Regions from separate parts of the Nitrogeniibacter aestuarii genome, predicted to be linked through region 1. Evidence: predicted binding sites of a transcription regulator. Region 1 holds the regulator's gene; the other holds the start of a gene.

Region 1 (3,411 bases):
CACTGGGCATGTCGGCCGCGTCGATGCGCCGCTGGGGTTTGAACAGCCCTGGCAGGTGAGCGTAGCTGTAGAGTGAAATGCGGTCGGGTGACAGTTCAAGCACCTGCTGCAGTGTGCGATTGAAGCTGATCACATTCTGTTTGGGCAAGCCGTAGATCAGGTCCATGCTGATCGACTGAAAACCCGTTTCGCGCGCGGCATCAAGCACGAGCTTGGTCTCGTCGAAGCTCTGTACCCGATTGACCGCTCGCTGAACATCGATGTTGAAATCCTGCACGCCGATGCTCATACGATTGAAACCTGCTTCTGCGAGCATCGCCACGGTGGCGTAGTCGACCTTGCGCGGGTCCACCTCGATCGAATATTCGCCGTCGGGCAACAGCGTGAAATGCTGTCGCACGATGGTCATGAGCTCGCGCATTTCGTCATGCGACAGGAAAGTGGGCGTACCACCGCCCAGATGGAGCTGGATCACCTCCCGGCTTCCATTAAGGGCAGCCGCTTGCATGGCCACTTCTTTCGCCAGGTATTTCAGATACTTGGCGGAACGACTGTGGTCCTTGGTGATGATCTTGTTGCAGGCACAGTAGTAGCAAATGGTGTTGCAGAACGGAATGTGGAAGTACAATGACAAGGGTCGGCTCAACCCCCCGCCCGCGCGCTGTCCAAGCCAATCGGTTAGCGCGTCGGCATTGAAGGCTTCGACGAAGCGGTCCGCTGTCGGGTACGACGTGTAGCGTGGGCCATTGACGTCGAATTTGCGGATCAGGTTCGGGTCGAATACAAGTTCTTTCTGGTTGTCCATGATTTGCGGCTTCCTCGATTGGAGCCTACCATCTCAAAAACCCGCCCCAACTGAGTTGACGTGGATCAACGGGGCTTGCCGGACAGCCCCGGAACAAGCAACTGGAAGTAAGACGGAGAGAGAGCTGAATGCAACGCGGCGCCATCATCAAGGTCACGGCAGCGGACCTGAAAACCGCCTGTTCCCAGTGCAATCTGCAGGAGTTATGCCTGCCGTTTGGACTCGAGAACGGCGAGATCGAGCAGCTTGATGAACTCATCGGCAGCCGTCGAAAGGTGAAGCGTCACCAGCACCTCTACCGCGCCGGCGATCATTTCGAGGCCATTTACGCTGTGCGTTCCGGGTCTTTCAAGACCAACGTGCTCTTCGAGGACGGGCGGGATCAGGTCACCGGCTTCCAGATGTCCGGCGAGATTCTGGGTCTGGATGGCATCAGCACCGAGAACCATACCTGCGATGCGCAGGCGCTCGAAGACAGTGAAGTGTGCATCATTCCTTTCGACAAGCTCGAAGAGCTGTCACGGGAGGTCGAGTCACTTCAACACCAGTTTCACAAGGTGATGAGCCGCGAGATCGTGCGCGATCACAGCGTCATGATGCTGCTCGGGTCCATGCGTGCCGAGGAGCGCCTGGCAGCGTTCCTGATCAACCTGTCACAGCGCTTCACTGCACGCGGTTTCTCCGCAGCCGAATTCCACCTGCGCATGACGCGCGACGAAATCGGCTCCTACCTCGGTCTGAAGCTGGAGACCGTATCTCGGGCCTTCTCCCGTTTCCAGGATCAGGGGCTGATTTCGGTGCAGCAAAAACACATCAAGATCCTGGATATCGATGGCCTCAAGGCCCTGCTCAACAATCAGTCGAGTGCCTGATTGAGCCTCAATCAATGAAAACGGGCGCCTCTGGCGCCCGTTTTCATTGATGGCTACCGGTTCGCCGTGCCCGCATCCGCTCGCTCATCTGACGGATGTCCGCGTCGGTCAGAATATTGGCTGCCAGCGGAAACAGCTCGTTGTCTTCCCGATCGAGGTGATTGAGGTACTGCGCCGAAAAATTTGCCACCACGTCTGCGTCGAGCTGATCACTGTCACCCGACGCCACCATCACAAGCTGCTCACGCAGTTGCGCCCAGGTGGCTTCCAGCGCGCGATGGTCGTCCTTGATCCAGGCAACCAGGCGCCGGATGCGCTGGCGGACATTCGCCGGGCAGCGTTCGAGCAGCACCGGGAACAAATCCTCTTCTTCATCCTGGTGATGGTTCATCGCACCGAGGTTGAAGTAGCGCATGACATTGATTGCCGCCTGCTGCGCATCCTTGTCAGCGCCGTGATCGGGCAGCCAGCGAATGAGCCGGTCCAGCGTCTGAAGATTCGCCCTCACCCGCCCGTGGCAGGCGGACAGGATTTCAAGCGGTTCGTCCAAGGCCGGCGCCACAGGAATGAGCGATTCGGTCATGCTCTTTTAGACTCCGAAACTCAAGCGAAGAAGCCGGCGGATGACTTGCTGAGCGCCACCGACACGATCCAGCCAAACGTGATCAAGGCCAGCACGAATGCAGCGATCCGTACCTGGCGCGTTTTCCCACGCTTCAGTGCTACGGTACCGAGGACGATGTAGATGAGCAAGCCGACCACCTTCGCCCACACCCAGTCGGGCACCGCGTCGTAGTAACTCACGAGCGCGATCGCACTCCCCAGCAGTACCGTATCGACCACGTGCGGCAATACGCGACTGAGCTTCGCCTTGAGCTGCGGCGCCTCCGTCATCATCCAGAACCCACGGACCACAAAGCCCAGCAGGCTCAATGCGACGCATGTCATGTGCAGGTGTTTCAAGGCCATGTACATCGTTAGTTTCCTATCCGGCTTTTCCATCCACGCGCGGACGGACAAAGCTTGGAAGATACCGCAAAGTCCACAGCACAAACACGCACAGCCACCCGGTCGAGGCCGCCACCAGCCACAGGGAACGCCCCGGCATCAACTCGGCCAGAATGCGGACAACGACCACCAGCTGCAGCGCCCAGCACAGATACCAGGTGAGCCCGTCGGCAGCCAGTGGCGCGCCCGAGTGCCCCAAAGTGACCCGCGAGACCATGCCGATGACCAGTACCGAAAACATGCCGATGACCAGCGCGTGCACCGGTGCCAGGCCCAGGGCACTGATGCCGAACCACGGCAGCAGGGACTGAAGCCCGAACAAGGCCATGCCGATCCAGAACCAGGCAAAGCCCACATGCAGCATGGCCAGCAGCTTCACCTTAAAGCTGTCGAACAGACGCCACTGCGAGCTCAGCCATAGCCCGAGCACCGCCATCGGCAGATCAACAAGCCAGCGCCACGCCGCCAGATCCATCCGGTTCAGCAGACCGTGGAGGACGGCACCGGCCAGCAGCACCCACAGCGCCCAGGCCGGGCGAACCATCTGGTAATCGGGCAGTACCGAGTTCGAGAAGAAAGGCACCATGCGGTGACACACGCACAGAAAGATCGGCAGCAGGAACGCAAACAATCCGATGTCGATGGCCCACAGAGCCCAACGACCATCTCCATCTAGCGCCATTCCAATCAGCAAGACCCAGCCCACCCAGCCGGCAAAGAGCGCCA
Region 2 (3,411 bases), 1.8 Mb from region 1:
CTCTGCATGGGGGTTGAACTCCAGGAGATTGAAAATTCTCTGTCAGGCGGGATTATCCCGTTTTCCGCAGCTGACTGCACGTTGGCGGTATGATCTTGGCTCCGTTTCCAGCCCCCTGATCTGACGCTCATCCATGCACGTGCTTGTGCTCGGCGCCGGCCTTGCCGGCGTCACCTCCGCCTGGTATCTGAAAAAAGCCGGTCTCGACGTCACCGTGGTGGACCGCCAGAGCGCGCCGGCCATGGAAACGAGCTTCGCCAATGGCGGCCAGATTTCAGTCAGCCATCCGGAGCCCTGGGCCAATCCTGGCGCACCTCTGACGGTCTTGCGCTGGCTGGGACGCGATGACGCGCCACTCAGATTCCGCCCGCGTGCCGATTGGCACCAGTGGCGATGGGCCGCCAGCTTTCTGCGTGAGTGTCTCCCCTGGCGCACGCACGCGAACACCCGCGCCATTGCCGAGCTCGCGCGCTACAGCCGCCAACGCCTGACTGAATTACGTGCCGAGACCGGGTTGCAGTACACCCATTCCGAGCGCGGCATCCTGCATGTGTTCTTCAATGCGCGAGAGGCCGGGCTGATTCCGGAGCGCGTCCGGACACTCGCGGCACATCACATCGGAGCGCAAGCCTGCGATGCCAACCGGTGCATCGAGATTGAACCGGCGCTTGCCCACATGAAGACGCCGCCACTGGGCGGCATCTACGCACCTGACGATGAGTCGGGCGACGCGCACGACTTCATCAACGCGCTCACCACGCGCCTCAGACAAGATGGGGTGCGTTTCATCTTCGACACGCGCATTGACGGGCTCGACCATACTGGCGGGCTGATCGACGGCGTGCGGGTCACCCATCAGGACGGTCGGAAGGCGCGCCTTGAGGCCAACAGCTACGTCCTGTGCCTGGGCAGCTACAGTCCGCTGCTGGTCGCGCCCCTGGGGGAGCGGCTGCCCATCTACCCGGTCAAGGGATATTCCATCAGCGTGCCTGTTGCTGACGCCTCACGCGCGCCCACCGTCAGCCTTACCGACGAGGCACGCCGGATCGTGTGCTCCCGGCTGGGTGACACCTTGCGTGTGGCCGGAACCGCCGAGCTCAATGGTTATGATCTCGATCTGGACGACAAGCGCGTCGCCTCACTCAAGGCCTGGGTCGCACGCAGCTTTCCGGGCGCGACCGATCTGGAACACGCGACGCCGTGGTGCGGTCTTCGGCCGACAACGCCCAGCAACATGCCGCTGATCGGCAAGAGCGGCCTGCTCAACCTCTACTACAACACAGGCCATGGCACCCTCGGGTGGACCATGGCCTGTGGTTCGTCCGCTGCACTGGCGGACCTGATGTCAGGACAGCGGCCGGAACCCGATTTCCCGTTTCTCGGCCGTCGCTTCGATCAGGACTGAGCTTCCGCCTCGGCGGGCGCAACGGCATCAGCCGTCGAGCAACTCACACCAGAGAGCAATTCGGGTTTGCCGATCGTGTTGGTGTCGGTATCGAAGCCGATGGTCTCGAGGTGGAACGCGAGCGCCGCATCCATCCCGGTGGCGTGATTCTCGAACCACGGCGGCAACTCCTCGACCAGACGGCGACCCAACGCCAGGTCACCCAGTTCCACCCGCTTGCGGATGTCAGTCATCACAGCCAGCACACGGTCGTGCTCCGCCTTGTGGCATCCGGGAAAGTTCACCGCTGCCATCCACTCGTTCTCCTGATCGAAGTGCGCAACGCAATGCGCCATGAAGTCGTCAAGGCGAGCAAGGAAGCTGGCCTCGTCAGCCGCTGCCAGGGCGTTGTAGGTGGCAATGAACTCCTGATGCGTGGCATCCATCGGCGCCAGGCCCAGTTCAAGATTCTCGTTCCATTCCATCGGATTCATAGCGGACTCCCAAACCACTCAAGCGACACCATCGTCGTCTTATTCGAGGCCGAAGGATAAGCGAAAGCCGCATGCTTTGGCGTGATTCAGGTCAATTGCCCGACGGGCGCTGCAAACAAACGGTCATGCACACCGGATAGATTGTCGGCATTACACCCGGAGATCGCCCATGAACGTGTTGATGCTGTCTGATGTCTTCTTCCCCCGAATCAACGGCGTCAGCACCTCGATCGACACCTTTCGTCGCAGCCTGCCCGAATTCGGCGTTGATTCGACCCTCATCGCACCGGCCTACCCGGCCAGCTGGCAGGACGACGAACGCACCCTGCGCATTCCCTCGCGCTATCTGCCGCTCGATCCGGAAGACCGCATCATGCAGCGGGGCCAGATCCGCAAGTTGCTGCCCCAACTGCGCGCGCTGGCCCCGGACGTCGTGCACATCCAGACCCCGTTCGTGGCCCACTACGCCGGGCTGGAGCTTGCTCAAGCGCTGGGGGTCCCCTGCGTTGCGACCTATCACACCTTCTTCGAAGAATACCTCTACCACTACGTGCCCTTCGCGCCCCGCGCCTGGATGAAAGCCGCGGCCCGCCGATTTTCGCGTACCCAGTGCAACGATCTGGATGCGATCATCGTGCCGTCCACGGCGATGCGAAATGCCCTGGAGCACTATGGTGTGACCAAGCCCATGCACATCCTCCCCACCGGCATCCCGTGCAGCGGTTTTCATGGCGGTGACGGGGCGTACTTTCGCGAGCGCTACGGCATCCCGATGGAACGCAAGGTCCTGCTGTTTGTGGGCCGGGTGGCGCACGAGAAAAACATCGGCCTGCTCATCGACATGATGAACACCTTGCGCCAACGCCATCCGGACACCGTCCTGGTGGTCACCGGAGAGGGGCCGGCCCTGTCCAGCCTGCGCGAGCGCTGCCGACGTCTGGGGCTGGAGGAATACGTCCGCTTCCTGGGGTATCTGGACCGCAGCCAGGCCCTGCATGATTGCTACCGGGCAGCGGACCTGTTCGTTTTCGCCTCGCGAACGGAAACGCAAGGCTTGGTGCTGCTCGAATCGATGGCACTTGGCACGCCCGTGGTCGCGGTGGCCGAAATGGGCACCCGGGACATTCTCGGCCCCGAGAAAGGCTGCCGGATCGCCCCATGCGATCCGGCTGGTTTCGCCGAGATCGTTGACGGCGTGCTGAATGACCCCGCCCTGCGCACCCGGCTGGCGCAGGAGGCCCACGACTACGCGCGCACCTGGTCAGCACAAGCCATGGCCGCGCGCATGGCAAAGATCTACCAGGAACTGGCTGGCGTCGATGCCGGCAAAGGCCCCGTGGCCCAGCGAACACTTCGCCCCGCAGCATGAAGAAAGCCCCGCTGGGCGGGGCTTTCTTCAGTTACTTGACAACCTTGAGGTGGTTTCGACCGCCACCCGTGGGTGGGGGCGAATCTTCCGGCGGGTGGTCCGGCGCCGACACGTCGACCAGCTCGATTTCCTCTTCGACGACCTCGTCATCCGCATCCATCCCG

What was found. Region 1 encodes FNR, which switches genes on or off when oxygen is low (the NO sensors DNR and NnrR bind a similar motif). Its sites were predicted from a motif close to TTGANCTAGNTCAA; they were not measured.
Region 2: a site for FNR is predicted at 1,960-1,973, ahead of J0W34_RS14835 (hemerythrin domain-containing protein). Genes of this name have one in related genera too.

What each region holds. Positions count from the first base shown of each region.
Region 1 covers NZ_CP071321.1:1,429,530-1,432,940, reverse strand. The annotation lists gene hemN (oxygen-independent coproporphyrinogen III oxidase) at 1-805, opposite strand, end outside; gene fnr (fumarate/nitrate reduction transcriptional regulator Fnr) at 934-1,677, shown strand; gene J0W34_RS06605 (hemerythrin domain-containing protein) at 1,721-2,260, opposite strand; gene J0W34_RS06600 (SirB2 family protein) at 2,281-2,652, opposite strand; gene J0W34_RS06595 (NnrS family protein) at 2,663-3,411, opposite strand, start outside.
Region 2 covers NZ_CP071321.1:3,186,102-3,189,512, forward strand. The annotation lists gene J0W34_RS14825 (class 1 fructose-bisphosphatase) at 1-8, opposite strand, end outside; gene J0W34_RS14830 (D-amino acid dehydrogenase) at 134-1,405, shown strand; gene J0W34_RS14835 (hemerythrin domain-containing protein) at 1,396-1,878, opposite strand; gene J0W34_RS14840 (glycosyltransferase) at 2,048-3,247, shown strand; gene J0W34_RS14845 (ClpXP protease specificity-enhancing factor) at 3,279-3,411, opposite strand, start outside.